Regions from separate parts of the Paenibacillus sp. FSL L8-0340 genome, predicted to be linked through region 2. Evidence: riboswitches for the same ligand, from Rfam matches in the RefSeq annotation. Region 2 holds a riboswitch; each other region holds the start of a gene.
What was found. A riboswitch is a leader RNA that binds a small molecule or an ion and turns the genes downstream of it on or off. The one in region 2 is predicted to bind cyclic di-GMP.
Positions count from the first base shown of each region.

Region 1: it holds a riboswitch for cyclic di-GMP, as region 2 does, so the genes downstream of both, NST07_RS10895 (S-layer homology domain-containing protein) here and NST07_RS01950 (anti-repressor SinI family protein) in region 2, are expected to answer to the same signal.
Region 3: it holds a riboswitch for cyclic di-GMP, as region 2 does, so the genes downstream of both, NST07_RS02410 (collagen-binding domain-containing protein) here and NST07_RS01950 (anti-repressor SinI family protein) in region 2, are expected to answer to the same signal.

Region 1 is NZ_CP151967.1:2,464,841-2,469,506, reverse strand. Features, by position in the region: gene NST07_RS10895 (S-layer homology domain-containing protein) at 1-2,118, opposite strand, end outside; cyclic di-GMP riboswitch class I at 2,170-2,263, opposite strand; gene NST07_RS10890 (TetR/AcrR family transcriptional regulator) at 2,534-3,214, opposite strand; gene NST07_RS10885 (SDR family oxidoreductase) at 3,443-4,222, shown strand; gene NST07_RS10880 (VOC family protein) at 4,269-4,634, shown strand.
Region 2 is NZ_CP151967.1:420,088-433,081, reverse strand. Features, by position in the region: gene NST07_RS02000 (diguanylate cyclase) at 1-761, shown strand, start outside; gene NST07_RS01995 (MDR family MFS transporter) at 979-2,499, shown strand; gene NST07_RS01990 (PadR family transcriptional regulator) at 2,506-3,069, shown strand; gene NST07_RS01985 (hypothetical protein) at 3,216-3,428, shown strand; gene NST07_RS01980 (aldo/keto reductase) at 3,480-4,457, shown strand; gene NST07_RS01975 (TasA family protein) at 4,547-5,368, opposite strand; gene NST07_RS01970 (TasA family protein) at 5,450-5,953, opposite strand; gene NST07_RS01965 (signal peptidase I) at 6,040-6,633, opposite strand; gene NST07_RS01960 (hypothetical protein) at 6,652-7,722, opposite strand; gene NST07_RS01955 (helix-turn-helix domain-containing protein) at 8,145-8,477, shown strand; gene NST07_RS01950 (anti-repressor SinI family protein) at 8,577-8,729, opposite strand; cyclic di-GMP riboswitch class I at 8,757-8,841, opposite strand; gene NST07_RS01945 (2-oxoglutarate dehydrogenase E1 component) at 9,326-12,193, shown strand; gene odhB (2-oxoglutarate dehydrogenase complex dihydrolipoyllysine-residue succinyltransferase) at 12,248-12,994, shown strand, end outside.
Region 3 is NZ_CP151967.1:521,317-534,310, reverse strand. Features, by position in the region: gene NST07_RS02435 (Gx transporter family protein) at 1-326, opposite strand, end outside; gene NST07_RS02430 (NusG domain II-containing protein) at 310-693, opposite strand; gene NST07_RS02425 (HD domain-containing phosphohydrolase) at 909-2,426, opposite strand; gene NST07_RS02420 (hypothetical protein) at 3,347-3,895, shown strand; gene NST07_RS02415 (alpha/beta hydrolase) at 4,098-5,039, opposite strand; gene NST07_RS02410 (collagen-binding domain-containing protein) at 5,325-7,610, opposite strand; cyclic di-GMP riboswitch class I at 7,694-7,783, opposite strand; gene NST07_RS02405 (hypothetical protein) at 8,407-8,820, shown strand; gene NST07_RS02400 (ASCH domain-containing protein) at 9,152-9,571, opposite strand; gene NST07_RS02395 (phosphatidylinositol kinase) at 10,517-10,804, shown strand; gene NST07_RS02390 (hypothetical protein) at 11,036-11,467, shown strand; gene NST07_RS02385 (hypothetical protein) at 11,562-11,804, shown strand; gene NST07_RS02380 (hypothetical protein) at 12,118-12,462, opposite strand; gene NST07_RS02375 (hypothetical protein) at 12,586-12,994, shown strand, end outside.

The DNA.
Region 1 (4,666 bases), 2.0 Mb from region 2:
CTCAGCCAGCAGCTTGTACATCACGACCGCTGCTTCTGCTCTCGTTGATGAATCTTTAGGCTTCAAAAGCTGTCCGTTACCCTGCACCAGCTTCTTGCCTACCGCCGCAGCTACGGAATCCCTTGCCCAACTGCTAACGCTGCCGTTGTCCTTATATCCGCCCAATTCAGCTGCAAGCTTGGCAGATTCTGCAGCAGAAGCCCGGCTGCCGATAGTGCTGTCTATTGCCCGCATCAGCATCACCATCATCTGTTCACGGGTCAGCGGATCATTACCGTGAAAAAGTCCACCTTCTCCCGTTACGATTCCTGCCGCTGCAGCTGCTTCCACATAAGGGTAGGACCAGTTCGCAGCTGAAACATCACGGAAAGCCGGCGTCTCCGGCCGCTGCGGCTGCAATCCAAGAGTTGCTGCCAGCAGCTTGGTGAATTCAGCCCGGGTCAGGATCCCTTTTGGCGCATAAGCCGTTCCGTTCATCCCGTTTACAATCCCCCTAGCCCCCAGCACCTCTACTGCTTGCTGCGCCCAGTGGCCTGACATATCTGTGAATTCAGCTCCGCGTAGCATTACCGCATATAGTCCAGAAGCTGTAATTCTGGATTGAACAACGGCGTCTTCCGCCGCAGTCACTCCGCCAATATAGTTCCATATGCCTTTTGCCGGATCGTTGCTATAGATTCCAAGCTTCTCACGGCCTGTCGTCCAAGGCGCTTCCTTCGGGTACCTTACCGTCAGCTTGGCCGGCATCAGGAACGGAGCACTCGCTTGCACCTGCCACGCAGAACCTGCCTTCAGCAGCTTTTTGCCGGTTGCGTCGAGCAGTACTTCTTTCTCCAGCTCAGCTTGGGCCAAGCTTACAGTGGTATTGTCAGGGAAGGTTCCTGCTGAAATCTCCAGCCGTGCCCAGCCATTCAGTACAGACAAAGTACCTCCAGCACTTCCGATAACCTGACTGTCCTTGGCTCCGGTTACTACAGGGGTCTTCACTTCCGGGGTTGAACCCGGGTTCGGATCTGCGCCTGGATTTGGAACTGCACCTGGATTTGAGGTTGTCCCTGGAGTTGGAGTCGTTCCTGGGGTTGGGGTTACCGCTGGACTTGGAGTGGCTCCCGGACTCGGAGGGGTTGATCCTTCCTTCAGGTCAATCGACTCTATGTAGTCATCCTTCTTGCTGTAAAGCAGCTTATCCCCGGTAATGCCGATCAGCTTCGTTCCGGGCTCTATTGCTGGCAGTGATTTCACTGCATATGTAGAAAGGTTCACTTGCTGCAATGTGGCAGCACCGTCCCTCTCCTCTTGAAAAACTGCCTGCCCTTCACCTATCGACATGAAGGCATACTGGGTTCCTCCAGGCTTCATCTCGGTGAGATCCACAGGCAGAGCAGTCAGATCCTTGATATTCAGAATCACATATTTGCTCTCGGAAGACCCATTTTTTTGCTTAAACAGCACATCGCTGCCGTTAAAAACAAACCAGTCCACATAGCTTGCTCCGCCCAGACTAACAAGTGCACGCGTAGCTCCGCTTTTCAAATGGAGCAGACTGAGCCCCCCGTCACGGGCATTCTTATACACCACATTGCCGCCGGCCAGCACCGGGAAACGTCCTTCGCCAAGGTCGGCTTCAACACCCGTAGCCAGATCATGATAGATCATGCTGCCGTAATTTTTGCGCTCGTACCAGACTACACCGGCTCCATCCGTAGTCGGATTGCCATATGTGCCAGACTGTTTGTTAAGCTTTCTTCGGGTACCCGTCTCAAGATCGGCAGTGTAAATATCCCAGTTCAGTGAAGACTCCTGCTCTGTTCCTTTGTCGGCCCACACTGCAACGTTGCCGCTCACATAAGGCGCATCCTTGGCGGATGAACCCGATGTAAGAACAGTGCTGGCACCACTGGCCTGATTCATCGCGTGAACCTGCTTCACCCCATCGGCCCCTGCTTCCAGCCATACGATCCGGTTACCGGATACGTTATAGTCCGTTCTACCCGGATCGGTCCCGGCAGCCAAAACCTGCTTCATGCTAAGGCCGCCGCTAATCAGGCCCACAAGCAAACTCACCGCCACTGCGGAAACAACCATCCGCGAAAACTTCCCTTTCCTAATAAACCTCATTTACTTCTCTCCCCTAGCGCTATTTGTAGGCACGCCAAAAAACCAAGTGCCTTGAGCGGCCCGGCTGTCTTAACATCCTCCTTTGGATGAAGTAGACCCGTGGCTTTGCGTCTCCGACTTTCGTACGGATTTGCCTTTGTTTCAAACTCGGTTTTTCTGTCCCGTTATGGGTATACAAGTGTGACTTTAGATGTACAGGACTCTTTCTTTATCGGAATTTATCCCTATAAAATTAATAAGTCCTAGTTCTCCCTTACTTATATATCTTTTCCTTTTTTCAGAAATAGGCTTCGTTCTTCGGCATTTGTAAAGATTTACAACAAATATAGAAACAAAAAAACGGCATCTCTGCCGTTTAATTGTGTTATAGACTCTCAGGATTCGAACCCAGGACCTATATAAAGGATTTCACTAATTACTCCTGCTTTAAATGCTTGGCTGCGGCTGCAGGTGCAAACAGCGAGTTTGCAAGCAGAGCTACCGTTCCTTTATACACTGCGTGCGACGCTGCGACACTTCCCAAATGTCCTCCTATGTGCAGGTGAATCACTCCGTGAAGAGAGGACCAAATCGTACCTACAATAAATTCCGCATTTGAATCACCGGCGATTAGGCCTTGCTCTTGAGCGCTGACAATCACGGACAACAAGCGCCGCATAGCAGTAACAGTGCCTTTCATACTCTGCTCATCCGGTTTGAAATCGGCAAATGCTCCCCCAAACATCAATTTATAGTAGCTGGTGTAGCGCTGGCCAAATTCCCAATACACTTCTGCCAGATTAATTAAATACTGCTGCAGATCCTCTGACTGTGAAGCACTCTCAAATTCGCTCGAGAGTATTTTGCAGCCCTCCAGATATAATTGCTGGGCTAAACCTTCTTTATTAGCAAACAGACTATAGATGATCTTGGTCGAGCAACCCATCTTCTGAGCTACTTTTCGCACGGTGACAGCTTCCGGCCCTTCTTCCTGAAGAATAAAGGCTGCTGCATCAACTACGAGTTGACGAAGACTAGCTGTGTTCTGTAAGCGGGCTTCCTGGTAGGTTGTCAGCTTTCTATTGCTTGCGTCAGCAAAATTATTAGGTTCATTCAACTTAATCGCCTTCTTTATTTATGTTGTTATTCTCGGGAAACGCAGTTTCCAATCATATACCACGCATTCTATACAGTCGATTCCACAAAGTCAATCATACATACACATATCTTCTTGCAAATTTTTAAAAAAGAAGGTTTGACTTTCTCCAGCCAGCGGGTTACTATGATTTCAACAGGAAACAACGTTTCCTAACGAATACATCGTTTTAATAGGAGGAATAATTTTATGAATATTCAAGGAAAATGGTCGCTAGTCACGGGTGCCTCTTCCGGTATTGGCGAACAATTCGCAATACAGCTGGCTAAACAAGGAAGTCATCTGGTTCTCGTAGCCAGATCTAAGAACAAACTCGATGACTTGGCAGCGGAGCTCGAAAGAAGCTATAACATCAAGGTCAAAGTCATAGCTATGGATCTTACGGAAGCAAGTGCACCAAGCGAATTGTTCCAGCAATGCCAGCTGTTGAAACTTGAGATTGAGCTGCTGGTCAATAATGCCGGATTTGCCACTCATGGGAGGTTCGAGCAAATCTCAGGCCAGCGGCAGCATGAGGAGATTATGTTGAATGTTGCTGCCGTCGTAAATATGACTCATTTATTCTTGCCGGATATGCTGCGCAGAAGCTCTGGTACTGTGATCAATGTATCGTCCACCGCAGGATTTCAGCCGCTCCCCTATATGGCTGTGTATGGGGCAACCAAAGCTTTTGTCTTGTCCTTTACAGACGCATTATGGTGGGAGAATCGTGACCGTGGAGTCCAGTTCTTTGCACTTTGCCCCGGTTCTACAGATACAGCTTTCTTCACCGTCGTGGGGACGGAGGATGCTTCAGTCGGGAAGAAAGCAACTCCACAGCAGGTAGTTGAGACTGCGCTGCGCTCACTCGCGAAAAAGAAGATATACACTGTTCCAGGCTCGCAAAATTACCTCGGAGCACAGTTGTCCAGATTCGTTACCCGAAAGCAGAGTCTGCGGATTGTTGGAAACATGCTTGCCCCAAAATAGCGTATAATGAACAAAATAGAAAATTCACAGAAAGGGGGTAGGATACATGATATTGAGCATGAATTGGATTACACTCAGGGTGCGGGATCTGGAGGCATCCCTTAATTTTTATCACAGCATTCTGGGACTTCCGATTGACCGCAGATTCGAAAGCAGAGGAAGACAGATTGTAATGTTAGGCACGGAGGGGCAGCCCAAGATCGAGCTTATTCAGGGAAGCGACCCGGCTCTGAAGCCGGAATGCGGTGTGTCCATTGGGTTCGAGGTGGCGTCACTGGATGAGGCGATAGAGAGTTTCAAAAGCCAGGGTATCCCGGTAGCGCGTGGTCCGATCACGCCGAATCCACGCATATCATTCTTTTATGTACTGGATCCGGACGGTTTCGAGGTACAGATTGCAGCGCACAGCTAAGCCAGTGTTTTCGTCTTTTCACTATGGAGCAG
Region 2 (12,994 bases):
TCCCGCTTGGCTGCCTCGCCTTTTCCGCCGGCATTGCCTCCTGCACCAGCGATATCCACGATAAATCACAGCTCGTCGACCAGGCCGACCAGGCTCTCTACTATTCCAAGCGCCAGGGCAAGAATACAGTGCATACGTACGGAGCATACTCCTCACTGGAGCAGGAGCTTGACTTCAGCCAGGATGTACGCGACATCGAGCAGCAGCTGAACCTGTTTATGTATAAGGATATGGAGACCTTCCGCCACTCCAAACGCGTATTCCGCTATGCGATGGATATCAGTGAGCTGCTCGACATCGACGCCCTTTCCAAAAGACACTTCACACTCGGCGCGCTGATCCATGATATCGGCAAGCTGGAAATTCCGTGGGGCATCCTTAACAAGAAAGACAAGCTGGAGCCGGAGGAGTGGGAAATGGTCAAGTGGCATGTCACCTGGGGCAAAAAAATGGCACTCACCAACGACAAATTCAAGGATCTCGCCCCCTACATCGAGCTGCATCACGAACGGTATGACGGCAAGGGATATCCCTTCGGGTTTAAGGGTGAGGAAATTCCCCGCTTATGCCGGATGCTGACCATTATCGATTCCTTTGACGCCATGACTACGGAAAGACCCTACCAGCCAACCAAGTCCGTGGAGGAGGCGATCATTGAGCTGAGAGCTTGTGCGGGAAGCCAATTCGACCCTGAACTGACTGAATTTTTCATTACCTATATTGAAGCCCGAGAGCTTAGCGCCGGAGATGCAGCTATATAGCTGCAGAATTCCCCGGCCGAAGCTCTTTTTTTGTTCCCTCGTCTAGAAGCCCCCAATCCTGACCACAATACAAAAAGCTATACTTTAATTACTTAATTCCCCCCTAAAAAAAATAACTCTTGCTCACCTATTCAAATTTGAATATAATGAGTTCTGTTTCCACTTGCCGTTTTTTCTTAAGGAAATCATTAACTTTACAAAAAGGAGCCTGCGAAGCATGCACACTAAAGAAAGCAATCTCAAACTCGTAGTTGTCGGTCTGCTGCTTGGTATTCTAATGTCCGCTATGGACAATACCATTGTTGCCTCAGCTATGGGTACTATTGTTTCCGATCTTGGCGGACTCGATAAAATCGTCTGGGTCACCTCGGCTTATATGGTCATGGTCATGGCCGGAACACCGATCTTCGGCAAGCTGTCCGATATGTACGGGCGCAAGCGTTTCTTCATTTTTGGCCTTGTCGTGTTTCTGGCCGGCTCGGCACTCTGCGGGATCGCAACCAGCATCACGCAGCTTAGCATCTACCGCGCTATTCAAGGCGTGGGCGGCGGCGCACTTATGCCAATCGCCTTCACTATCGTATTTGATATTTATCCGCCGCAAAAAAGAGGCAAGCTGACCGGACTTTTCGGTGCCGTCTTCGGCATCTCCAGCGTAATCGGCCCTTTGCTCGGGGCCTACATTACTGAGTATGTAGGCTGGCAGTGGATCTTCTATATCAACCTGCCGATCGGCATTGTCGCTTTTATTCTGATCTCCATGTTCTATAAGGAATCCGTCTCCCATGCCAAGCAGCGGATCGACTGGGGTGGAGCTTTTACCCTTGTAGGCTCCGTCATCTGCCTGATGTTCGCCCTTGAGCTGGGCGGCAATGAATATGCCTGGGACTCCGCGGTCATCCTTGGCTTATTCGCCGGCTTCGCAGTACTGCTGATTGCGTTCCTCTTTATAGAACGGACAGCAGCCGAACCGATTATATCCTTCGACATGTTCCGCAAGAAGCTGTTTGCAACGAGCAGCATCATCGGTTTATTCTACGGCTCGGCCTTTATCGTAGCTACCGTGTATATCCCGATTTATGTACAGGGTGTATATGGAGGTTCCGCCACCAACTCGGGACTGATTCTGATGCCGATGATGATCGGCACGGTAATCGGCAGCCAGACCGGGGGGCTGCTCACCACCAAAACCAGCTTCCGCAATATTATGATGCTGTCAGCCGTTTTCTTTGTGGCAGGCGTCTTCTCCTTAAGCACCTTGTCGCCGGATACTTCCCGCCTGCTGCTTAATGTATTTATGGCGCTGACCGGCTTCGGTGTAGGCTTCTCCTTCTCCGTGCTCAGCATGTCCTCGATTCATCATTTCGAGATGCGCCAGCGCGGTTCGGCTACTTCTACCAGTACCTTCATGCGTTCCCTAGGCATGACGCTGGGCATTACCATCTTCGGTATTATCCAGCGCAACGGATTCACAAGCAGCCTTAGTGATGCCTTTGGGGGTGGTGCCGAAGCTTCCTCGTTCGGCGATCCACGCGCCGCCCTGACACCGGAAGCCAGAGCACAAATTCCGGCTCCTGTACTGGAGAAGATTACGGGCGCATTGTCCAGCTCCATTGCCCACACCTTTATGTGGGCGCTGATTCCGGCGGTGCTGGGTCTGGCTTTTGTACTGCTGATGCCCAAAGACCGGCTCACCGATCACAGTAAGGAAACTCAGCCTTCGGGCGGAAGAGGGTAAACGGAAATGTCCATGAAGATGGTCATTCTCGGGCTGCTGCTGGAGAAGGACAGGCATCCCTATGAGATCACACTCGTAATGAAAGAGCGCATGTATGACCGGATGATAAAGCTGCAGATGGGGTCGCTGTACTACGCCGTTGATAAACTGGCACAGGAGGGACATATTGAAGCTGTAGAGACCATCTCCAGCAACGACCGCCCGGATAAGACCATCTACCGGATTTCTGATAAGGGCAAAACCCTGTTCGAACAGCTGGTCATTCAGCAGATCAAGAAGACCGATGAGGTCTTTCACCCGCTGTACATGGCTCTTGCACTCTCCCGGCATATTGATCAGGGCAAGGTGGAGAAGCTGCTGCAGGAGCGGATACGCGAAGTTGAGCATCAGGTCAATTATGCTTATCAGGTGTACGAGGAGCATATCTCCATCGTCCCCCGGTCCGCGCTGCACTTGATGTACGGCAGATACGAGCATAGCCTCACTGAGCTGAAGTGGCTTAAGCGGCTCTATGACGATGTAGCCGCCCGCAAGCTCAGCGACATCGGAACACCGCTCGATTTGCAATAAACGTTATACACTAGAGGCCCTCAGGGGCCTCTTTGCTGTTTAACACAGGTCAAAACCGTTTATTAACGAGCAACTGCAACTGAACATCAGGCGGGTATATAGGGCCGTTCCGCCTCCTAACTTATAAGAGAGCGAGGGAATCACACATGAGTGAAGAAAAGAAATTTCAAGGAGACAAACGCGACCATCCCGAGCAATATCCAACCGACACTCCCAGTCTGTTCGACCTGGACGAAAGCGAGCAAAATGTGGATCCGATTCCGCTGGAAGACCTGAAGCTGGAGAAAGAAGAAGAGAAGGATAAAGAGGGCACGAAACACCGCTCCTCCAGCGACAAAAAATACCATACCGGTTTCTAAAGATGTACAATATTCGGTATAACGTTAATCCTATCTCACGGAGGGATATTATTGCTGAAAACGCTACCACTGCATACGCGCGGGATTCCAGCCAGCCGCATTGCTCTGGGCTGCATGGGACTGGGCGGAGGCTGGGACCATGAGCCGATCACTGCCGGGAATGTCAGACAGGGACATGAGGCTGTTGAGGCTGCACTGTCTATCGGAATCAACTTTTTTGATCATGCAGATATCTACACCCGCGGAAAGGCGGAGAAGGTATTCGGACAGCTCTTCAAAGACCGCCCCGGACTGCGGGAAGAGATTATTATCCAGTCCAAATGCGGCATCAAGCTGATTGAGCCAGGCGATACCTCTAACAGCTTCGACCTCTCCGGGGAGCATATTCTGAAGAGTGTCGAAGGAACCCTCTCCCGGTTGGGCACGGAATATATTGATATTCTGCTGCTGCACCGTCCCGATCCGCTTATGGACCCCGAAGAAGTAGCCGAAGCGCTGCGGAAACTCAAAGCGGCGGGAAAGGTGCGTCACTTCGGCGTTTCCAACATGAGTGCCGCCCAGATCCGGCTGCTGGAGCATTATTGTGACGAACCATTCGCCGTGAACCAGCTGCACATGAGTCTGGCCAAAATAAGCTGGCTGGATGCCATGGTCAGCGTAAACCGTGAACCCTGGAAAGACATCACCTTTCCCGAAGGTACCCTCGAATATTGCCGGACGCAGAACATCCAGCTGCAGGCCTGGGGTCCGCTGGCCCAAGGCTTATTCAGCGGGCGTTCACTTACAGGCCAGCCTGAGAGTGTCGTGAACACGGCGGCTATGGTCCAAACGCTCGCCGAACAGAAGAACACTACCCCTGAAGTGATTGTCCTGTCTTGGCTGATGACTCATCCTGCGGCCATCCAGCCGGTAATCGGGACGGTGAATCCGCAGCGGATCGCCGCCTGCGCGGGTGCGGACAAGCTGGAGCTTACGCGCAAGGAATGGTACGACCTGTATGTCAGCTCGCGCGGCGAGAAGCTGCCGTAAGCCTCATATCCTCATCCCATGCCAAAAGGAGCGTCATCTCCGGTTCATGTAGCCGGAGATGACGCTCCTTTTATGTCCTATTCCCGATTCTAATTATTCTTCACCTGCTCAAAGTTGTTCTTGAAGGTGAAGTTAACCGATTTGCCCTGCAGACTGTCATTATCGAAGCCGAGGCCGGTATCATCAACAAAAGTCACGTTATAGGCCAGATGCATCGTCTTCTTGGCAGGAAGAATCAGGTTCGGGAGATTGGCATCCCGCCCTGCCCCGCTGTTGTACAAATCCTTAAGTGAACCTACATACGCATCGGAAACGCTGACCAGTACAGTCTGGCCGTTATTGTCTACGCGGTATGTCCAGTCGAGCACAGCTTCTCTGGCAATCGCGAAGGCTTCCTGTCCGTTGCGTGCCAGTGCCTTCAGGAAGGAAGGACCGTTAATCAACGATTTGAACAGCCGGTCCGCAGCTTCGTTCACCTCATTGAGCGCATCGGCATTAAGAGTGACGCCGCCTGGAGCAGCCAAAGCGGCTACAGTAACCACCGCTTGCTCACCGAATGCGAGCGCATCGGCCTGCTGTGCAGGTGTTCCTTCCGGGATGGCAATCAGATCGGTCAGTTTGGCATCCAGCGTTCCGGTATTCTTGATCAGCATGGCGCGGGTATGGGTATCTTTCGGTGCCCACAATCCTGTTCCCATGCGTCCGGCATCGGAGTCGCTGGTATAGAACATCGGGCCTTCAACCGGCACGTCATTGCGGTGAGTACTTAAGGACAACGTACCGGAAGCAAAGGTGTTGCCGGTGTTTTGGGCGGAGCTGGTGAACAAGGCATACGTGCCTCCACCAATGGCGGCGCAGAGCAGCACCACAGAGGAAAATGCGGCAATCAGCATTTTTTTCTTTTTCATCATTGAAGTAAGCTCTCCTTATTAAAAAAGGGGGCAGCCCCCTTTTTATTTGATTTTTAGTTATAGATCCGTTCGTTATGAGGCTTAGTTATTTTTAGTCTGCTCTGCATCTACTTTAATGGAGGCTGTACCCGACTTACCTTGATAGCTGTTGTCAGCTGCTTTCGGGAACTCTGCTTTGACATAAATCGTCTCCGATCCGCCCACGGTAAGTACACGGTCGGCAACGGTAAGCGGTACCGTTCCAGCCGCATCTGAATATGCGGTAATAACCAGCGGGGTTGCTCCGCCGCCGAGGTCGCCGCCTACAGCCAGCGAGAGATCATAACGCAGCTCAAGCGTTCCTTTGTTGCTAACTACTACAGGCTGGATTTCAGAATCTCCCGGAGCCCAATTTGTGATGTTGAAATATTTCTGCTGAGCTTCATCCTTCTTATCCAGTTCAATCTTGAGCGTGCCAGCAGCAAACGTATTGCCTATATTTTGTGCGGAGCTCGTAAAGATAGCGAAGGATCCCCCGGCAATTAATGTTGCCCCCAGTGCTGTAGTCGCCATTGCCATTGCCATCGTTTTTTTGAGATTTGCCATTGTTATTTGTCTCCTCCTGGATCTCCATGAATGGAGTATGTTATGAATTATTTATTGAATCTTCCCTAACCACGTTAGGAGAAGCATCAACCGTTCGTAACAGGCGGGGATTCTCCGGGCGCAAGCTGCACCTCTGCAGGATCCTCTATGCGCATGATCGATTTGAAGATTGTAATAAGGGACGAGATGACCAGAAAAATCCCCGGAATAACCATTACGACAATAATCCCGGCGGTCGATTTTACCCAGTTCATGAAATATCCCAGAAACGGAACGGTAAAGTCCGCGTACTGTGCAACAACATTACTCGAAGGAATAGGATCTGCATCCTGCGCATCGTTATTGTCGCCTTTGGTGATATACTGGGTGTTTTCTCCCGAGCCGAGCACGCTGACAATGCGGTGGGTAATCAGGCTGTTTGATCCATCCAGAGCTTTGTAAGTGATTACATCTCCTGGTTTAAAAGATCCCTGACTCTGTTCACTCACCGGTTTGACGGCAATGACAGCCCCCGTCTGGATTCCAGGCTCCATGGAGCCTGAGAGCACCGTTAGAATCTCCTTGCCCAGAATCTTGGGCGTTCCGCCATTCATCCGGCTAGTGATTGCAGATACCAGCGTAAGTAGAAAAATAAGAATTAACGCATACATCAATAGGTTACGAGTCCATTTAAGTATCACTGGAGAGCACCGCCTTGGTTAGAATACGTCTTGCTTTTCGCCTGTTTTTACCGTTATGCTGTCAGGATTCGCGTCCGGGACAGGGGCTTCCGGCTCAGCAGCCTTATCAGGCTTTGCCTGCTCCTCAGCTTCAAGCTTCGCCTTCTCCTCGGCTTCGAGCTTCGCTTTCTCCTCAGCCTCGAGTTTCGCTTTCTCCTCGGCTTCGAGCTTCGCCTTCTTCTCAGACTCGAGTTTTGCTTTCTCCTCGGCTTCAAGCTTCGCCTTCTTCTCAGCCTCGAGCTTCGCTTTTTCCTCGGCTTCAAGCTTCGCCTTTTTCCCAGCTTCGAGCTTCGCCTTTTCTTCCGCTTCGAGCTTCGCCTTCTTCTCAGCCTCTTTCAGTCCTTGGATCACGTCAGCGGCCTCCGTATGCATCAGCGAGGTTTCGTCCGCATAACTCCTGGCCTGTTCGGCCGCGGTCGATGCCTGATGATAGGCTGCCTGCACATAAGCGTCCACTCTTCTGATGGAGCTTAACTTTCTAACCATCTCCTGAAATTCGCGCAGCGTCAGATTGGCTTGGCTGAGCAATTGTTCGAATACCGGGATAGCATTATTTTGTGCGGTTGTTAATTGATTAAAATCGACCTCATATGGAGAAAGTCTCTGGTTCACTTCATTGACTTGCTGCTCCAGCTCTAGTTGTGAGCGTGTTAGATAGCCTTGAAGCTCAGCTAAAAGGGCAGCCGCGCCGGCCGCAGCCTCACGCGTTTGTGCAGCAGCCTCTTGAATACCTCCAATACGTCCCTCTGCGGTCTCCGAGTCCGTATTCTTGTCCGTTATCTCCGCTAACGCCTCTCTCGCCGCTTCACGCTGCCAGGCAGCAAGCTTCATCGCCTCGCTGGCTTGGTTGGCAATGTGATCGACCGTACTTGGAAACACAAATGCTGTGGTGATATTGGAGGATTCGGTTGCTGCGACGTCAGTCAGCAATGCATACGTGGGCGTTGTAATTTGGCCGATGCCATAAGCCGAAATCACTACGATCCCTGCAATTTGGGGAAGCGTATACCGACGGATGTTTCTATTCCGGGAAGAACGTGAAAGCCTCACAGGAGCCTCTCCTTTAGCTGCTTGCAATTTCCTGCAAACAAGGTAATCTATTAACATCCAGCCTTTATGACGAACGTTATTCGTTCGTTATAAAGAACTATGACGTAAGTATATGCCATTACTCCTACAAATCAAAAATCGCATTTTGTTGCAATATTCTCAATAAAGAACAATTTATAGTTAACTTCCTGCTTTAAGCTTCATTTTCCTCAGTTTATCGTACTTTTTAACGAACGTTTTTTGCATGAAAAATCTAAATGATACCGCAGAGGAAACAAAAATAATGGGGATGTGGAGTGGAAACGACATAAAAGGGGGATCATTCATACCGGAACTGATTCTATAGTGCTTTGTCCGTCTTACGGTTATTTGATATACTGTAACAAAAAGTACGGAGGGACGTTTTTATCGTGCCAGATAATATGGGAAGTCGTATCCACCATCTCCGTCTGGAAAAAGGCTTGTCTCTTTCGGAGCTTGCGGATAAGGCTGATGTGGCGAAATCATACTTAAGCAATGTGGAAAGAAATATACAATCCAACCCCTCTATTCAATTTATTGAAAAAATCGCTGACGCACTTCAGGTGTCCATTCATGCGCTTCTTTACGGAGAGCCTTCCGGTGTACAAGAGTCACCTCTGGATGGAGAATGGTCCCGGCTCGTACTGGAAGCTATGGCTTCGGGTATAAGCAAGCGGGAATTCAAAGAGTTCTTGGACTATCAAAAATGGCGGCTGGAGCAGAAGGATTCCTGATTCATGCAGGTTCCCTCTCCTGCCGGTCATACAGAAAGGGCACAGCGGAGAGATCCGCTGTGCCCTTTCTGTATGTACAAAGCTATTAACAACCAACCGCTACATTGCCTGCAAAGTCTTCTCATTAAAAAATTGGCGGATTTCATCCGCTTGGATGCCAGCCTGCTTAGCCGACATCAGCAAATAGACCCATTCTAAATCCAGATCAACTGTCTGCAGTTCTCCGTTGTTCCCCTGGTTGGACTTATCCAAGAAATCTCCTCCTAAGATTACGCGTCCCCAGGCAGTCCGGCCGTCGTAGTATTTCTACATTAGACCCGAGACTTTGTGCCCCTGTCTTTCGGCAGGTTTACCCTTTACTGGATCCTTTACATGAAAGGATCTGGCTAGAAATTCATGAAACCGTTATCCGCAATAACATTATACAATATCTTACACGAAAAGTGTGTCGATTTATGGGAATATTGTATAAATGGAAACGGAAAATAATTGATTATTTTGCCAACTGCTTGTACGAATTACTCGATAATCCCAAAAAATTGTAGAACAAGCCTCTTTATCTATGTATGTATATATGAAAACTGAAAACAACATTTTTATTTCATTCATTTCAATCACACCGCCGCATTATTTTCATATAGTTAAGAAACCAAACTTATAATAGTTCTGTATGAATTAGGCACTGAATCATACCGTTTTGCGAACGGATTCAACCAAAGTATGAATTGATTACCCGGCTTGAAAGTTGCACAATAAGATGAGGAATGAAACCGCAAACATCGAAGCTCCACAAGGGCGCCGGCGAAATTTTGGCGCGCGTGGAGTTCATCCGTTAGGAGGATGTATTCATGGCAGCCAAAGATCCCTATAACGAAACTGTGTGGAGCAAGTATTACGGACCCAATTTGGGTTACATCCAAGAGAAATATGAGCAATTTGTAAAAGATCCAACTTTAGTAGAGCATAATTACCGCGATCTTTTCACCCGTTCCGGCCCCCCTCCATTGGCTCCCGATGCTGAACAGGCACCGCTGCCTGTGGTTTCAGGAGATACTGAGTGGCTTAGAAAGGCCGTAAGGGCATCCAAGCTGATCGCCAATATCCGCATACATGGCCATATGGCCGCCAATATCGACCCGCTGGACCGGGGAAACAATCCGATGGCGAAATATTTGGAGTACGAAACCTATGATCTGACCCGCGAGGATTTAATGGCTATGCCCGCCTCGCTGATCTGGGAGAATGCCCCGAATGACGTTCATACGGCCTGGGATGCCGTTCACCGGATGCGCCAGGCCTACACGCAGACCATTGCCTATGAATTCGGGCATGTGCGTGACGAGCAGGAGCTGCGCTGGCTGAACAGCCAGGCGGAATCTACCAGCTCTCCCGCGCCTCTAAACAACACAGAGCGCAAAGAATTGCTGAAAAGGCTGATTCAGGTAGAGCAGTTCGAAACTTTCCTTCATAAAACCTTTGTCGGCCAGAAACGCTTTAGCCTGGAAGGCAATGACGCCTTGGTGCCGATGCTGGATGAAATCGTGCGTGCTGCCGCTCATGACGGTGCCGAGCATATCCTGATGGGTATGGCGCATCGCGGACGGCTTAACGTCCTGGCTCATATCCTGGGCAAACCTTATGATATTATTTTCTCGGAATTCCATCATTCGCCGAACAAGGAGCTGTTCCCTTCCGAAGGCTCCATGGGCATTAACTACGGCTGGACCGGCGATGTGAAATATCATCTCGGCGCTGACCGCGCTGTCCGTGAAGGCGAAACCGTCCGTACACGGATCACTCTGGCCAACAATCCCAGCCACTTGGAATTCGTCAATCCGGTGGTCGAGGGCTTCACGCGTGCGGCCCAGGAAGACCGCAGCACTCCGGGTCTGCCTAAGCTAAACACCAATAAAGCCATGGCTGTGCTGATGCATGGCGATGCTGCCTTCCCGGGTGAAGGCATCGTGGCCGAAACCCTTAATATCGGCAAGCTTAAAGGTTATCAGAACGGCGGTACGGTGCATATTATCGTCAATAACCGGATCGGATTCACGACGGAAAGTGAGGATTCCCGTTCTACCCACTATGCCAGTGACCTGGCTAAGGGCTATGAAATTCCGATTGTGCATGTCAATGCCGATGATCCGGAGGCTTGCATTGCAGCCGTCCGTTTGGCCAGCGCCTACCGCAATCTGTTCAAGAAGGATTTCGTGATCGACTTGATCGGCTACCGCCGCCACGGACATAATGAAATGGATGATCCGGAAACGACACAGCCGATTGTTTATGGTAAAGTGCGCAATCATCCTACTGTATACAAAGTGTACGCGGAACGGTTACAGGAGGAGCGCGTCATCACGGTAGAAGACGTTACGGCAATGAATGCCGAAGCCGAAGGCGTACTGCAGCAAGCCTTTGATAAGATGAAGGAAGGCAAGCATAAGAACGCAGACGCCAAAACCTCAGTTGCCCTGGACAGCGCACCTACACCGCAGCGCCCTACAGCGGTTCCGCTTGACAACCTGCAGGAAATTAACCGGGAGCTGCTGTCGGTTCCGGACGGCTTCCAGGTCTATCCGAAGCTGGAGCGGATTCTACAGCGCCGCAAAGACGCTTTGAATGATGGAGAACGCGTGGACTGGGCACTCGCAGAAGCCCTCGCCTTCGCTACGATTCTGAAGGATGGCACACCGATTCGTCTCAGCGGCCAGGACTCCCAGCGCGGTACCTTCGCGCACCGCCATCTGGTGCTGCATGACAGTGACACAGGGGCACTTTTCTCTCCGCTGCATCAGCTTAAGGACTCCAGCGCCTCCTTCGGGGTGTACAACAGTCCGCTGTCGGAAGCGTCGGTGCTCGGGTATGAATACGGCTATAACGTGTTTGCCCCGGAAACCTTTGTCATCTGGGAAGCACAGTATGGTGATTTCGCCAACGCCGGACAGGTCATTATCGACCAGTTCATTGCTGCCGGACGCGCCAAATGGACCCAACGCAGCAACCTGGCGATTCTGCTGCCGCACGGCTACGAAGGCCAGGGGCCAGAGCATTCCAGCGGAAGGCTGGAACGGTTCTTGCAGCTGTCGGCTGAAGAGAACTGGACCGTAGCCAATCTGACCTGTGCGTCTCAGTATTTCCATCTGCTCCGCCGCCAGGCTGCCCTTTGCGGCAGATCGGATGCCCGCCCGCTGGTGGTCATGGCTCCGAAAAGCCTGATCCGCAACACACGCAGCACTTCCCCGGGAGCCGAACTGGCTTCGGGAAGCTTCCAGCCGGTCCTGCCGGAGCCGCTTCTGGGCAGCAAGCCCGGCGAGGTTAGACGACTGGTTGTCTGCAGTGGTAAGGTCGCTATCGACCTGCAGACTGAGCTGGATTCAGCCAAGGGGCAGGATTGGTCCTGGCTGCACATTCTGCGGCTGGAGCAGCTCTACCCGTTCCCGGAACGGGAACTGGCCGCTCATCTGAGCACCTTCCGCTCCCTGCAGGAAATCATCTGGGTACAAGAAGAACCTAAGAATATGGGCGGCTGGAGTTATGCCGAACCACGGCTGCGCGCCATCGCCCCGCAGAATGTCAAAGTGAAGTATATCGGCCGTCCGGAACGTTCCAGCCCGGCCAGCGGTTACGCGGATGTGCATAGCTTTGAGCAGCGGCGTATAGTTACGGAAGCCCTGAAACTAAATTCGCAAGTACAAGCGGCTGTACCGTCCTCCTGAAAGGGGACGGTGTCACGATAACGTTAACTATTATATTTGGGGAGGTAAGGGCCTGTGTCCGAAATTAAAGTACCCGATCTGGGCGAATCCATTTCCGAAGGAACGATTTACAAATGGCTGGTTAAAGAGGGCGATACTGTCGGCCAGGGGGATGTGCTTGCTGAGCTTGAAACCGACAAGGTCAATCTTGAAATCAGCGCGGAGGAGGACGGCGTCATCTCCTCCATCCTGCGCCAGGCCGGCGAGAATGTAGCCGTTGGCGAGGCTATCGGCGTGATCGGCAGCGCAGACGCTGCTGCCGGAAGTGCGCCGCAGGCCGCTGCGGGCGGTAAGCCCGAGGCGGCACCTGCGCCAGGCAGCGTTGCACCTGCCGCTGCCGCACCTGTGGCAGCGCCTTCGGACGCTGCCGTTCCTGCCGCCGCACCCGAAGGTGCGGCAGGCAATGCGGCCCTGGCTTCGCCGGGGGCGCGCAAGCTCGCGCGTGAGCGGGGCATCGACCTCGGCGAGGTCAGCGCCCGCGACCCTATCGGCCGGATTGGCCAGGCCGATGTGAAGGACCATGGCGCAGCCGGCCCAGGGGCCGCTGCGCCCGTGTCTCCGGCGCCGCAGGGCAAGCCGGAGCCTGCCAAAGCTGCGGCGGGCAAAGCGCCGCAGCAAGAGGACGGCAAGGCCGTGGAGCGCAAGCGCATGTCGCGCAGACGGCTGACGATCGCCAGCCGCCTGGTCGAAGCGCAGCAGACCGCGGCCATGCTGACCACCTTCAACGAGGTGGACATGACTGCCATCCTCGACATCCGCAAG
Region 3 (12,994 bases), 100 kb from region 2:
CCAAACCGGACGAGCAGATACATGACTACAAAGCTGAACAACGAGCCGAACAAGCTGAACAGCAGACTTGAAAAGGTACCCAGCAAAAATGCGGTAAGCAAGGTCTTGAGGATTACCAGTACAAATGCGTCACGTGCGCGCAAAAAATAGATGCAGGTCAAAATCATAATGTTGGCAAATCCCAGCTTGGCACCGGGCATCAGCCCCATCCCTGCGAGTGGAATCTGAGCTTCCACAATACTCAGCACAACCGCCACCGCGGCAAAGAGCGCTACAATCACCGTTCTTTTCAGGGCTGTTGAAGACTCACTACTGGACATAGGCATCTATATCATCTCCTCCCGACGCGCCTGCAATTTCTACTAATACCCTGTGCGGCAAACAGACGATCGTCTGCTTGGGCAAGGTAATAAACCCAAAACCAAGACAAACCTTGTCGGGACAGTCAGCGTCATACATTTCAATACCATAATCATGCACTTTTAAAAGGTTATACCCGCGATCGGTACGGACTTCTACCGTTTGTTCTTCCTCTGTAAGCTGAACCGTCTTGAACAGCTTGCCGTCCACCATTATATTGGCCACAAGATTTTTCCCCGGGCCGCCTTTATCGTCTGAAAACCACCTCGGTGCAAGAAAAGCGAGAGCGGCAATGAGCACGATGGAAACCAGCAGCACATCTGCGCGTTTCATAAAATTCTCCCTTATTTTTTAATTAAAATCCAGACTTAATAATTATAACGGTCTACCCTCAATCCTTCAATGAATGTAGTCGTTAATTGTCGGTTTTAAAGATCAGTTCACAAAATAGGCACTCAACGAGAAGCGGATACCCCCATAAATTGGATGGTATCCGCTTCCGCAAGAAATATTAGGATAAACAGCAAGCAACCCCCTGCTTGCCCGTTTCACCCCGCCCTTCCGGGAACTTCCGCTTCTTCTGAACTTGCCGTCTTCCCGAAGTATGCCAGGAATAACCCGGCGAATTCAGGATCCCACTGGCTTCCTCTGCCCTGTTCCAGAATAGCCAGCGCCCGCTCATGATCCATCCCTTTCCGGTAGGGGCGGTCCGATGTCATGGCGTCGTAGGCATCGGCTACGGCAATGATTCTGCCATGCAGCGGGATGGACCTTCCGACAAGGCCATCCGGATAACCCTTTCCGTCGTAACGCTCATGATGTGAGCGGACTCCACTTATGTAAGGCGCCATCTTCTCCACAGGCTCAATCTGCCGCAGAATATTTTCCCCAAGCACCGGATGGCTCTTAATCTGATCAAATTCCTCATCCGTAAGATTTCCCTCTTTAAACAGGACATTGTCGGGCACACCGATTTTGCCGATATCATGCAGCAGAGCTGATTTCCGCAGGTCATCGAGTCTTTGACCCGTCAGCCCCGCCAATTGTCCAATAATGACCGAGTACTCCGCCACCCGCAGTGAGTGTCCCGCGGTATAGGAATCACGCGCATCCAGAGCCACGGCAAGCGTGGTGAAATAACTGTCCAGAAGCTGTCTATTCTGCTGTTCCCGGGCCTGAAGCCCCCGCACCATCATATTAAACCCGGCCACCAGCTTGGAGAATTCATCCGAATATTCATCCTGCACCTGCAAGAGGCGCCCGTCCTTGACGTTATTCATCGCCTTGTATAGTTCATTGATCGGGTGTTGAACGCTGTTAGTCAGGAGCCAGGCGGCAATGGAGGAGAATAATGTGCCGACCATCAGCACCATCCCTGCCCAAGCCCAATAGCTCTGCAATCCGGCAAGCGAACTGCTGTTGAGGCTGTCCATGCGGATATGTGTTGCCATGATAAAAAGAAACAGCGGGAATGTCCCGATCAGCATGCAGCTGATCAGAAATTTTGGGCGGATGGCTACAAAAACATGTCCTTCCAGCGAAAAGTCCACATTATACATATCCAAAGCGCGGTTTCTGAATTCTTTGATTAGCGGAATAATGGCCGAGCAGGTCAGGAAAAATTCGATCAGCGCATGCATGCACGCCACCAGAGTCGCCCCGACCATGGCCAGCAGCAGATAAAAATAAGGGAGGTTGATTAATCCGGTCTGGATCATCCAGAAGGTCATTAGGGCCGCCGGCAAGGATAACCCGAGAAGATGCGGGCCTAGAATCCGCTGTACTGCATTTCTGGGCATTCGGTGGGTATAGAGATATACTTCTTCCAGCATGGCCAGCGTAGGCTGCTGTTCTTTCATTGCAGTCCGTATCGGTTTGAGTTGATTCATGAATACACTGACTTCCGTGATTGCCATAATTGAAAAAGAGATCAGCAATACGATTAACAGGCGGGAATACTCCACCGCACTTATCTCCAGCGAAGAGAGCAGCAACAGGCTTCCCACGGCCAGCACACCAATCACGGAGCCAAAAAAATAATTTCTGATCTGCTTCTTCAAAAACACCCCGTAGATATTCATCTGTTCCCCCATTTCCAGCCTTACCCTGCTGCTTATATTCTACTTGCATTACTATATATTCCGTGATATAATAAAGTAATATTTGTTTTCGTGTATATACATCCCCATCAAGAAGATGTCAGGCCGATTGGTTACTTTCTATTTATTATCGGCATTTTGGACACAAAATCTTACGTTTTCTTGCATGACTCTTCCTTTTTATGAGACTAAATTCGAACATAGCATTCCGATTCACACTGGCGCGGTCACGGAGCCGCAAGGACAAAAGAGAGGTAGGGCTTTTGTCGTTTTGGAAGGATTATTCTCGCCATATGGCTGCTGGAAATAACAGGGAATTACGACACCCGTTTCGCTCACAAACGGCGGGGGATTAATATACGAGAAGATATGGACGTGCCGTTCCCCGTTGCAAGGAACGCTGCCATATGTGGAACATATAAGCGCCCGATCTCCGCAGCTTGCGGAGATCGGGCGCGTCTACTTTCTAGGGGGCTTAATCCGGAACTAATGTACATAACAGGCAACAAACTGGCTTACCTTGCTGATATATCCTGCCTTATCCGTATCATACGCAAGTCCATGCCCCGCTCCACGAACCATAAATTTCTCTTTTGGGCTTTACAAGGCACGAAAAAAATTACCTGCATCGCCATGGATAAACATTATCGGCACCTTTTCCTCACACCTGCCTCAGCACTGAGGCCTCCCCGAAGAAATTCCCAGCCCTCATCCGGGTAAAGAAAGGGCTTAGATCCTGTAAACTAATCAAATAACATACATATTTTACTATAATTGTGGTATTCTAGAAACGGTAAGCTTTTACAAATTTAATTGAGTCACAACTTCGGGATTTTTTTTAATTCAATTAAATAAGTTTAAGTTTTTATTGACTCTAAGGAGGGCATATGATTAAAAAAAGCAAAACAATAGCATTCATTTTTTTAGTACTTACACTGGCTTCAATTTTAGGATGTTCCTCATCTGGAGATGCTGATCTCGCGAAAGCTAACGAAAAAGTTAAGAAGCTTAGTCCTCTCACCGAAACACCCAAAATTGCCGGTTTGGATATTAAGGAAATAATTGTTAAAAAGGGATTAGAAACCGATAACCCCCCTCAAAATACAGTTATAATAACTTACACCGACAATAAGGGTAAAAAAGAGAAAGCAGAAGCCTATGATAAAAGCATTGAGTTGCTTTATGGTCCATATGAGGGCGACAAAGTAGCTACACTTTCTGTAAGCGGCATTGAAGTAGAGTTTGCTAATAACATGAACACAAAAACTGTAAATGGTCTCGAGCTTCTCTATACAGACATAAATGATTCATTATTAATATATGCTCGTCATAATGGACTCTCGTACACTTATGAAGCTCAAATAACAAATAAATACACCAAAGATAAACAGTTCGAATTATTCTCAAAAGTAATCACTTACAATGAAACCGATTAGAACATCTTATCAATATGCTTCGCTCATCTTTAAAAGAATCATCTTTCTATCGTAAAGTACAAAGCGATAGAGAGATGATTCTTTAATGATCATGTGATTACATTGCGCAATACATCAACAGGTACATAACTAATACACTCGATCGACTCAGGGAATAAACACCCCCGAACGTAGGCGAGTCTACTTTCCGGGGGTTATTGGACTACTTCACGTACCGGTTAACAAACTCACTTACCTTGCTGATATATCCCGCCTTATCCGTATCATAAGCAAGTCCATGCCCTGCGCCATGCACTACAAACTTGTCCTTGGGGCTGCGGCATGCCTGGTACACTTTGTCCATCATGGCATAGGGTACGAACTTATCGGCATCACCATGGATGAACAAGATCGGCACCCGTGCCTTACGCACCTGCTTCAGCGCTGATGCCTCACCGAAGAAATAGCCTGCTTTCAGCCGGGTAATCAGACTGGCAATCTGCACGAAGGGAAAGCTTGGCAGATGATACATCCGCCAGAGCTGATAAGAGAGCTGTGCTTTGACTGAGCTATACCCGCAGTCGGCAACAACCGCCTTCACCTGCGGCGGAAGCTCTTCACCCGCGGTCATCATCACCGTTGCTCCGCCCATAGACACCCCATGCAGCACAATCTGCGCCTGCGGCCCATTCTCTTCAATGATGTATTCGATCCACTTTACATAATCCCGGCGTTCGGGCCAGCCAAAGCCTATGTAATTGCCAGTGCTTTCACCATGTCCTCTGGCATCGGGAATAAGCACGTTATAGCCCAGGTTTTCATAATAAATCTTGGCGTAGGCCCCCATATCCTTTGCTTTGCCGGAATAGCCGTGGGCAACGATTGCTGTACGTCCGGCTGCCCGCTCTGACGGCAGATAATAACCCCGCAGCTTCAGTCCATCCTCTGAGCTCATGTCAACATTCCGGAAGCTCTGCCGGGCGATCCACTCCGCCCCTTCTCCCCAGGATGCGCCGGCCACCGGTGGCTCTACCTTCAGTGCAGGTGCAGTCGCCAAAAACTCCTTAGGTGCCCGATGGATCGCCACTCCATAGAAAAAGAAACCCGCATAGGTTAATCCTCCGGCAATGACGATAATAATCGCCAGTATAATTACACTCCACATGAATATTCTCACCTTTCCTTCTCGTAGCTGTAGGATACTCCAGTCACCATCATGCGGGCTCCGCAATGATTTCTGCATAGTATAACATGGTAGCCTCGCCTGCGAGAAATGTACGTATAACAGATGATTGAAATCTAAACGATTGTTGTATAATAACCCTTAAAACGTAGTAAACACCGTATAAAAAGGCCGCTTCCGGGGATTCTCTCTCCGAAAGCGGCCTGAATTATGTTAAGAACATAGCTTATAGACTGCTATTGGCCTTAGTGTGATTCAATGAAAGCCTCAGCGTTTTCGTCTGCTGGTTCTTGCCGTTCTGCTCAGCAGCAGACCTACTCCGGCAATAGCGAGACCGGTAATATAATAAGGTGCCGGGCTGGCTTCACCCGTCTGCGGCAGACTCTCGGCTGGATCCACAGGACCCAGCGGTATTTCTTCATCAAGAATAACTTCTTCATCCGGTACCGAAGCAGGTACTGGGACAGTCACTGGAGTAGTCTCCGGCGTTGGCTGCACAGACGAAGGTGTGGTCACAGGGCCCAAAGGCAGCGGATCCTCATCAATCGTAATCTCCTGATCGTCATTCGTACCAATCACCGTTGGTGTCGGAGATGGCGTTAGCGTCGGGTCTACCGTTGGTGCTACACTCGTCGGCGCTGGCGTTGGGTCTACCGTTGGTACTACACTCGTCGGCGCTGGCGTTGGGTCTACCGTTGGCGCTACGCTTGTCGGCGCTGGCGTCGGGTCTACCGTTGGCGCTACGCTTGTCGGCGCTGGCGTTGGGTCTACCGTTGGTGCTACGCTTGTCGGCGCTGGCGTTGGGTCTACCGTTGGCGTTACACTTGTCGGCGCTGGCGTTGGGTCTGCCGTTGGTGTCGGTGTCGGTGTTGGTGTCGGTGTCGGTACCGGCGTTGGCGTTGGCGTCGCCGTTGGTGTCACCGTTGGCGTTGGCGTCGGTGTTGGTACCGGCGTTGGTGTTGGCGTCGCCGTCGGTATCGGTGTCGGTGTTGGCGTCGTCGTCGGTATCGGCGCTGGTGTTGGTGTTGGCGTTGGTGTCGGCACCGGTGTTGGCGTTGGTGTTGGCGTCGCCGTCGGTATCGGCGTCGGTGTTGGCGTCGTCGTCGATATCGGCGCTGGTGTTGGTGTTGGCACCGGTGTTGGCACCGGTGTTGGCACCGGTGTCGGCGTTGGTATCGCCGTCGGTGTTGGCGTCGCCGTCGGTGTTGATGTTGGTACCGGAGTTGGCGTTGGCGTCGCCGTTGCCGTCGGTATCGGCGTCGGTACCGGCGTTGGCGTTGGCGTCGGCGTTGGCGTTGGCGTTGGCGTCGCCGTCGGTGTTGGCGTCGCCGTTGGTGTCGGTGTCGCCGTTGGTGTCGGTGTTGGCGTCGGTGTCGGTACCGGCGTTGGCGTTGGCGTCGCCGTTGGTGTCGGTGTTGGCGTCGGCGTTGGTGTCGGTGTTGGCGTCGCCGTCGGTATCGGCGTCGGTGTTGGCGTCGCCGTTGGTGTCGGTGTCGCCGTTGGTGTTGGTGTTGGCGTTGGTACCGGCGTTGGCGTCGCCGTCGGTGTCGGTGTCGCCGTTGGTGTCGGTGTTGGCGTCGCCGTCGGTGTCGCCGTTGGTGTCGGTGTCGGTGTTGGCGTCGCCGTCGGTGTCGCCGTCGGTGTCGCCGTTGGTGTCGGTGTCGGTGTTGGCGTCGCCGTCGGTGTCGCCGTTGGTGTCGGTGTCGGCCCGACTGGCGGCACCGTTCCCTCAAAGGTATGATGATGCATCTGAATATAACCGCTGAATCCTTTTGCAATAAGAGTACCATGCAGCTCAGCACGGCTGAACGCCACAAAGGCATGAGGCGCTAACATGGAGCCTTCAATGGTCGTGTTGCCATTAGCTACAGAAGAAGCTTCGTAGAAGTTGAACAACACATTATGAGATTTTCCGTTCCACATTTGAAAATCCGGAATGACGACCTTATTCCCGCTTACATTGATAATTACCGTGGCGTTTCCTGCAATATTGAACTGGAGACCGTTGGTAACCGCCAAATCCGCAGCAGTCAAATGAATGACATTAAAGGAATCCGGAGCGTTAATCGTCATTTTCCCTCCATCTCTGACAAAGGGCTGCGTTTGTTTCAGAGCAGCGAGTTCACTCGAACGCTGAATCAAAAATTGCTCCTCAGCTTGAAAATCGATCGGATGATCCTGCCGCTTACCTCCTTTAAGATCGGCTCCTGAACTTTTCATACTGCCTCCATACACAGAGGTGCCATAAACTGTTCCATTTGAAAAGTCGATGTCTTTGCCGGCGATAAGCACATCTCCGCCCACAGCATCCTTGGATACGCCATATCCCTGAAGAGTAATGTTCCCTGCAGCAGCGAGCCGTCCGTGGATCTGGTCATTGCTTTGTGCAAAATCTCCAAAGATAAAGGCGTTGAAATTCCCGGCGACTCCCAGCACCGGTGTTGGGGTGTACGGCATACTTGCCGCCGCTTCTGCATTGATCCCCGGATGAAGCATATTGCCGACGGTTAAAACCCCCGTCAGAATCAAGGCTAATGATTTTTTCCTCAACAATGATATGTACCTCCTATGTAACTATTCTATGAATGCACAGATTAGCCCGTAACAACAAAAAGACCGCCAAGAAGGGTTAGCTTCATGGCGGCCGGACGATCGTGGCACCTTTAGAGTGCTGTAGATTCCTGACTTTGCGTCCCGCTCTTTCGAACGGTTTGCGATTATACATGAGAAGTTGGTAACAGTTGTTTTCTATGTAGTCTATGACTTTTGTTACTTTCGGACTAGAATCAGTCTATCTCTTCACCCCTCCGTTTGTCAATCTATTCCTTATTTTTTTTGCTAGATTCTCTGAAAAAGTCCTCAATTCCGCAACACATAAGGGTTTCGTTGTATTCACCGATCACATAAAACAAATTTTCAATATTAAAAATTAGTATATTCGAACCATTTTTCAACTCATGTCGAAACAGCAAAAAAACTGTCGCCAGCTCTTGGCAGCAGTTTTTAGTCATTGTCAATTTACATAAGTCAGCGGGCAACGGCCGGACTTAGGATTTGTATATTTTATAACAGCTGAACCCAGCCGATCATGGACATCCATAGTGGAACACTTAAAAACAACCCGAACAACAACCCGCGGCGGAGACTTCCCTCATAATTCATCACAATTCTCCTTTTTAATGAGCTTTATTTTTCAATATTTATTATTTCAATTTTAATATAAAATAATTCTTATAATTATTTTGTGAATTATGTCACATTGTTTCAGTTGTTTAGAAATTCCATTGATTAATTTTTGAATAATCGGTTAAAATACGAATATATGTTCTTATTAGAGGTGATTGAATTTATGCATAGAGCGGAGAGTAACGATAATACACTGGTCAAATCCTATATATTGCTTCCGCTGATTTTATCAGCCTTTGAACGGGATTCAGCCATTATGTCGACACAACTGCGGACCCCCGTCCCATACATGGATGTTCTCCGTACTGCTGCGAATGCGGCTACTGCCGATCTGAGGGATGTGCGCGCCGAAATGAGGAAACGCGGAGTTAAAGTCTATGAACAGCAGCGGCTCCAGGTCGGCATCGAGGCCAAATTTATATGCCGGGGATATCATGAACGGATGCTGCTGCTGGATGACGTCATCGCTGCACAGGCCGCTATCCATATGCGCAAATACCTGGGACTCGATATCTCCGGCTACCACAGCTATGAGGAACAGTACAAAATCAAATCCGGCCCTCAAGCAAGCCTATAGACTTTGGAGCGTTGAAGAATAAAAACAGGCCTCGCCATGGGAGTCGGCAAGACCTGAATAAAGTACCTGCTATAAATTACATTAAAACCTTCCAATAGCCCAATGTGCCGAAAATAACTACCAGCGCCACGGGATATAGAATTCTCCGGCTTACCTTATCCTTAAACGTAAGAAATAAACATAACATGCAAAGCCACGCAATAAGAAGACTGCCCATTTCCTATGCATACGCTCCTTCCTGAACAACCTGATTGGCTCCGGCAGAGATAAAGATACACAAAGCCCTATATTTAAAAAGATACCCGGGCGGTATCCCTTTCATACTTGTATTTCACCGGACCGCCGGAACAGGATACTCCCAGAAGCCCAGTCGGCCCTTGGCCGGAATGTTCCCCTCCAGAGGAGTGACCCCCGTCAGTTCCCAGGCAAACCGTCCCTCCCTATAATCTCCAAAGATATATTCGCTGCCGTAGGGCCAGCCTTCTTCAGCCATACCAGCTGTAACTTCATAACAGTTTATCAGCGAACCTGTCGCTATAATCGCTCCGGCAGGCAAATTGTCAGCTGTAAGACCGTGACGGGCGAGCACCGATTGGAAAGGCTCCTGTAGGCATATTGCCTTATCAATCTTCAAACCGGCATGAATGGCGATTTCACCCCGGTAAGCCGTTCTCCAGGAACGGGTCTCGAATGATTTTTCACCAAGCGCAATGAGCGTCGCCCAAGGCTGCCGTATCGTCAGGCATCGCATAACATCCTGCCCCCTCTCTGCAACAAAGGAAAGACGCAGTCCACCGGAAATCCGGAAAACCGCGCCGCATTTAGTTTTTTGAGATGATGGCGAAGGGATCCCCCCCCCGGCTTAAACATTGTGAGCGTAACCCACACCTATCTATAAGGTTCAATTAGGTTCTGTATGATCTTTGCGGCGCTTCACTACTCATTATAAGGTTCAATCAGGTTTTGTAAAGTTTCTCTCAACGGTAGAAGAAATGCCAGATGGATGGATGGCTATTCCAAGGTTTAGGCTCCGGCTTTGCTTCATGCTGCAACTTTTTCCAAATCAGCAAGTCTAAATAAAAAAAGTAAAGGATGGATTAACTTAAAGAAAACAATATTTTTGTTTTTTACTGTAATGTGTAACTTTTCAATCGGCGGTACAGCGAATGCTGCTAACCCCTAAAACTAAATGTAAACGGGGCGTTACAGGATGAGTTACCTTCTCCTTTCGTCAGGAAGAACGTGAGTTATGTTCCTATTCGCACTGCGCAGTCTTTGGGTTAGGTTTTCCCCGGGTTCAATTTTATTATTCCACTGTGCATCCGGAAGGCCCTATGACTAGTTTTATTTACACTGAAAATGACTATTCTAAGTGGTATTTCCTGCACAGCGATAGCGTTTATTATTACGAGTTGAAGAATGGATACATGAGCCTTGTTTGGGAAGGTCAAATGACGGCTAAGACTCCGGGAAACTCATCTAGTCCCTTGGCCAAATTTTTGGTTACAGGCATAGATACTCTACCCTAAACAATTGAGTGACATTATCCTTAATTTCAAAGAAGAAAATCAATGAGCATTCTCTCCTTAAGAATGTAATACATCAAATAATAATTAATGGGCATTCGCCGTCAACAATATAGGTTATAGTCCATAGACTGTTGTCAGGATGTATTTATCTGAGGAGGTATTATTTTATGGACGCAAATAATTATCAACAGGTCGCTTGGAGTTGCATGAATAAGTACGTTGGTGTAACTACTACGGATGGCCAGTCTCATGATGGGTTTATTGCCCATGTAGACCAGGATTTCGTTACTCTTGCTATTCCTACAAACGAGATGTTTCAGGGTATGCCTGCGCAAAACTCTACCTACAGACAATTCGGTTTCCATCCAGGCTTTTTCCCCAGACGCCGCTTTATCCAGAGACGGATTCCTTTTGGTGCCATCACTGCATTGTTTTTACTCCCGTTTTTTATTTAATGATAGGAGGGAGGCAATTCCCCCTCCCTTCTCCTATGCCATTACCTCAAAATAACGTTGTCGTGTAACCGATATCCCCCGCGTGCAATCTCTACATATTGTGGTCCCCTCTGGAATCCGTTTACACATTCATCCTGACCGGCTAGCTGTCTCTAAATGATTGCCTCCCTGCGGACGAACTCTTTGAATTAGCTGCATACCATATCTCAAAAACTATGGGAGGCTTGATGTATGACACGTTTACTCGATGCTCGGACTTCTCAAAACGCTAGCATTGCCGGCAGCATGAATGGCGCAGGATTGACAGCAAACCAAAATGTATTAATTGGCCAGATTGGATTAACCACTGCCGGATCTCAGGGCCCTATTAGGGTACAGTTCAATGGCGTCGCAACTTTTTTTGTGTTTTCAGGAGGATTTATCACTTTAAACCTGTTTGTGGTTAGGGGGAGTGCAGCTACTGATCCCATAGTTGCTTCAAACCGGCTTCAGTTAAATCCAGGGGCAACAACACCTACTAACTTGTTCCCGCTTTACTTAATAGGCTCTGACTACAATCCCGCTCCAGCAGCTGAGATCATCTATTCCTTATTTGTGAACAGCACTGTAAACGTTAACCGTGTCGGACCTGAAAGTTTTAATGGGTGTGCTTATTCAGACTAGCGCTTATATAGCAAAAGAGCCTGCATGTTAATGTTTAACTATGTATGACTAGCCATAAAATTATTAAATGATGACAACAACTATCAAGGAGGTTTTGAAACTTTTTTATGACCACGGTTCTGTCTGTACGGATATTGATTGGATTAATTTCAACAAGCATTGGGTTTCTTCAACGCGTTCACCAACCTTTTCGATGAATGACGGCAAAGAGAAATGGTCTTTTGCCCGACTGAGCAAACGGGGCAAACCGGATCGTGTTAAAGCAATCAAGGAGGTCATAAAGTTCAAAAATACGGATCTGCGATCCATGGAGAACTATTTATCTGACAGCGCCTAACAGCAGCTCGTGGAGTGAAACCGGCTATGTAATGCGTTAAAATTAGCAGCGGTCCCGTAAAGCAACTTTAACCTAATCCCCTTTAATCAGCAACTGGGGCTGTCTCAGTTGCTGAACTCTCGTATGTCCAAACCACGCTATGTGAGTAACACAATTTGGGTTAAGATAGGAGTTTACCAAACCGTAACGGTTGTCAGCAGGTCATATTTCCCGTTTTTTCGTAGGCAGAGGGGATGTTTCGGTCAAATAAGCCCCATAAAACCATTAAAAAAACCGTTAGTGTAGCAATGTTCCAAGGTGTTTACTTCAAGTCTTACAATTCGCTCAAGTTATCTTGAGTAAGTTCTAGCTCCTTACCATTTTGATTAACAATATAAATTTTCTCAGGTGGACTTTCTAGGCTTTTCCCCTTAATTAACAGTTGGTGTCCTCCTTCGATTTTGTACTTTCTTATATATATTCCTGATCCGATATCCTCAAAGGAATACTTGTCAAAATCCCCCCAATTCAATGATACGCCTTTTTCAGCTAAGCTTTTTAATTCATCATACGAAATGTACTCCTTTGGCCCTTCTTCTTTGTTGCTTTGGCATGCTGAACAAATAATTAAAATGAATAATAATGTCATTGAGAACTTAAAGCATTTTGCTAGTGTCATTAGAACTTCTCCTTTTTTACCATTATTTTACTGGTAATATTTAGAAGATAATCATATCATAAAAAGGTAAAACAAGCATCTTTTAATCCCGATCCGGAAAAGTGGTTGGAATGGTTTAACAGCTTGCCTGAAGAAGTGCAATTAGAAGTCAATTATAGACCTGCAGGATTTGATTCCACATTAAATAAAGCAGTTTTACCAAACAATGATATACCAATCAATGAAACGCAATATAGTCAAAATTCATCTGAACCAAAAGAGGATTCCAAAAAGTCCGTAGGATTGCAGTTACTTGAAACAATGGTAACTGGTGGATACGAACATCCTTATGATACTAGTGTTTGGGCACCATTAACAGATAAGGCCAATTGCTATGCTTATATGTTAAACATATCTACTTATTCTGGGCACAAACTTCAACCAGGTGAAAAGGCTGGGAATATTTTCTCAAGCTTAACAACTACAAGCATAATTAATGCTGCACAAGCTGATATGCCTTACCTGAGTAAATCTATTCGTAGTTCTAGTTATA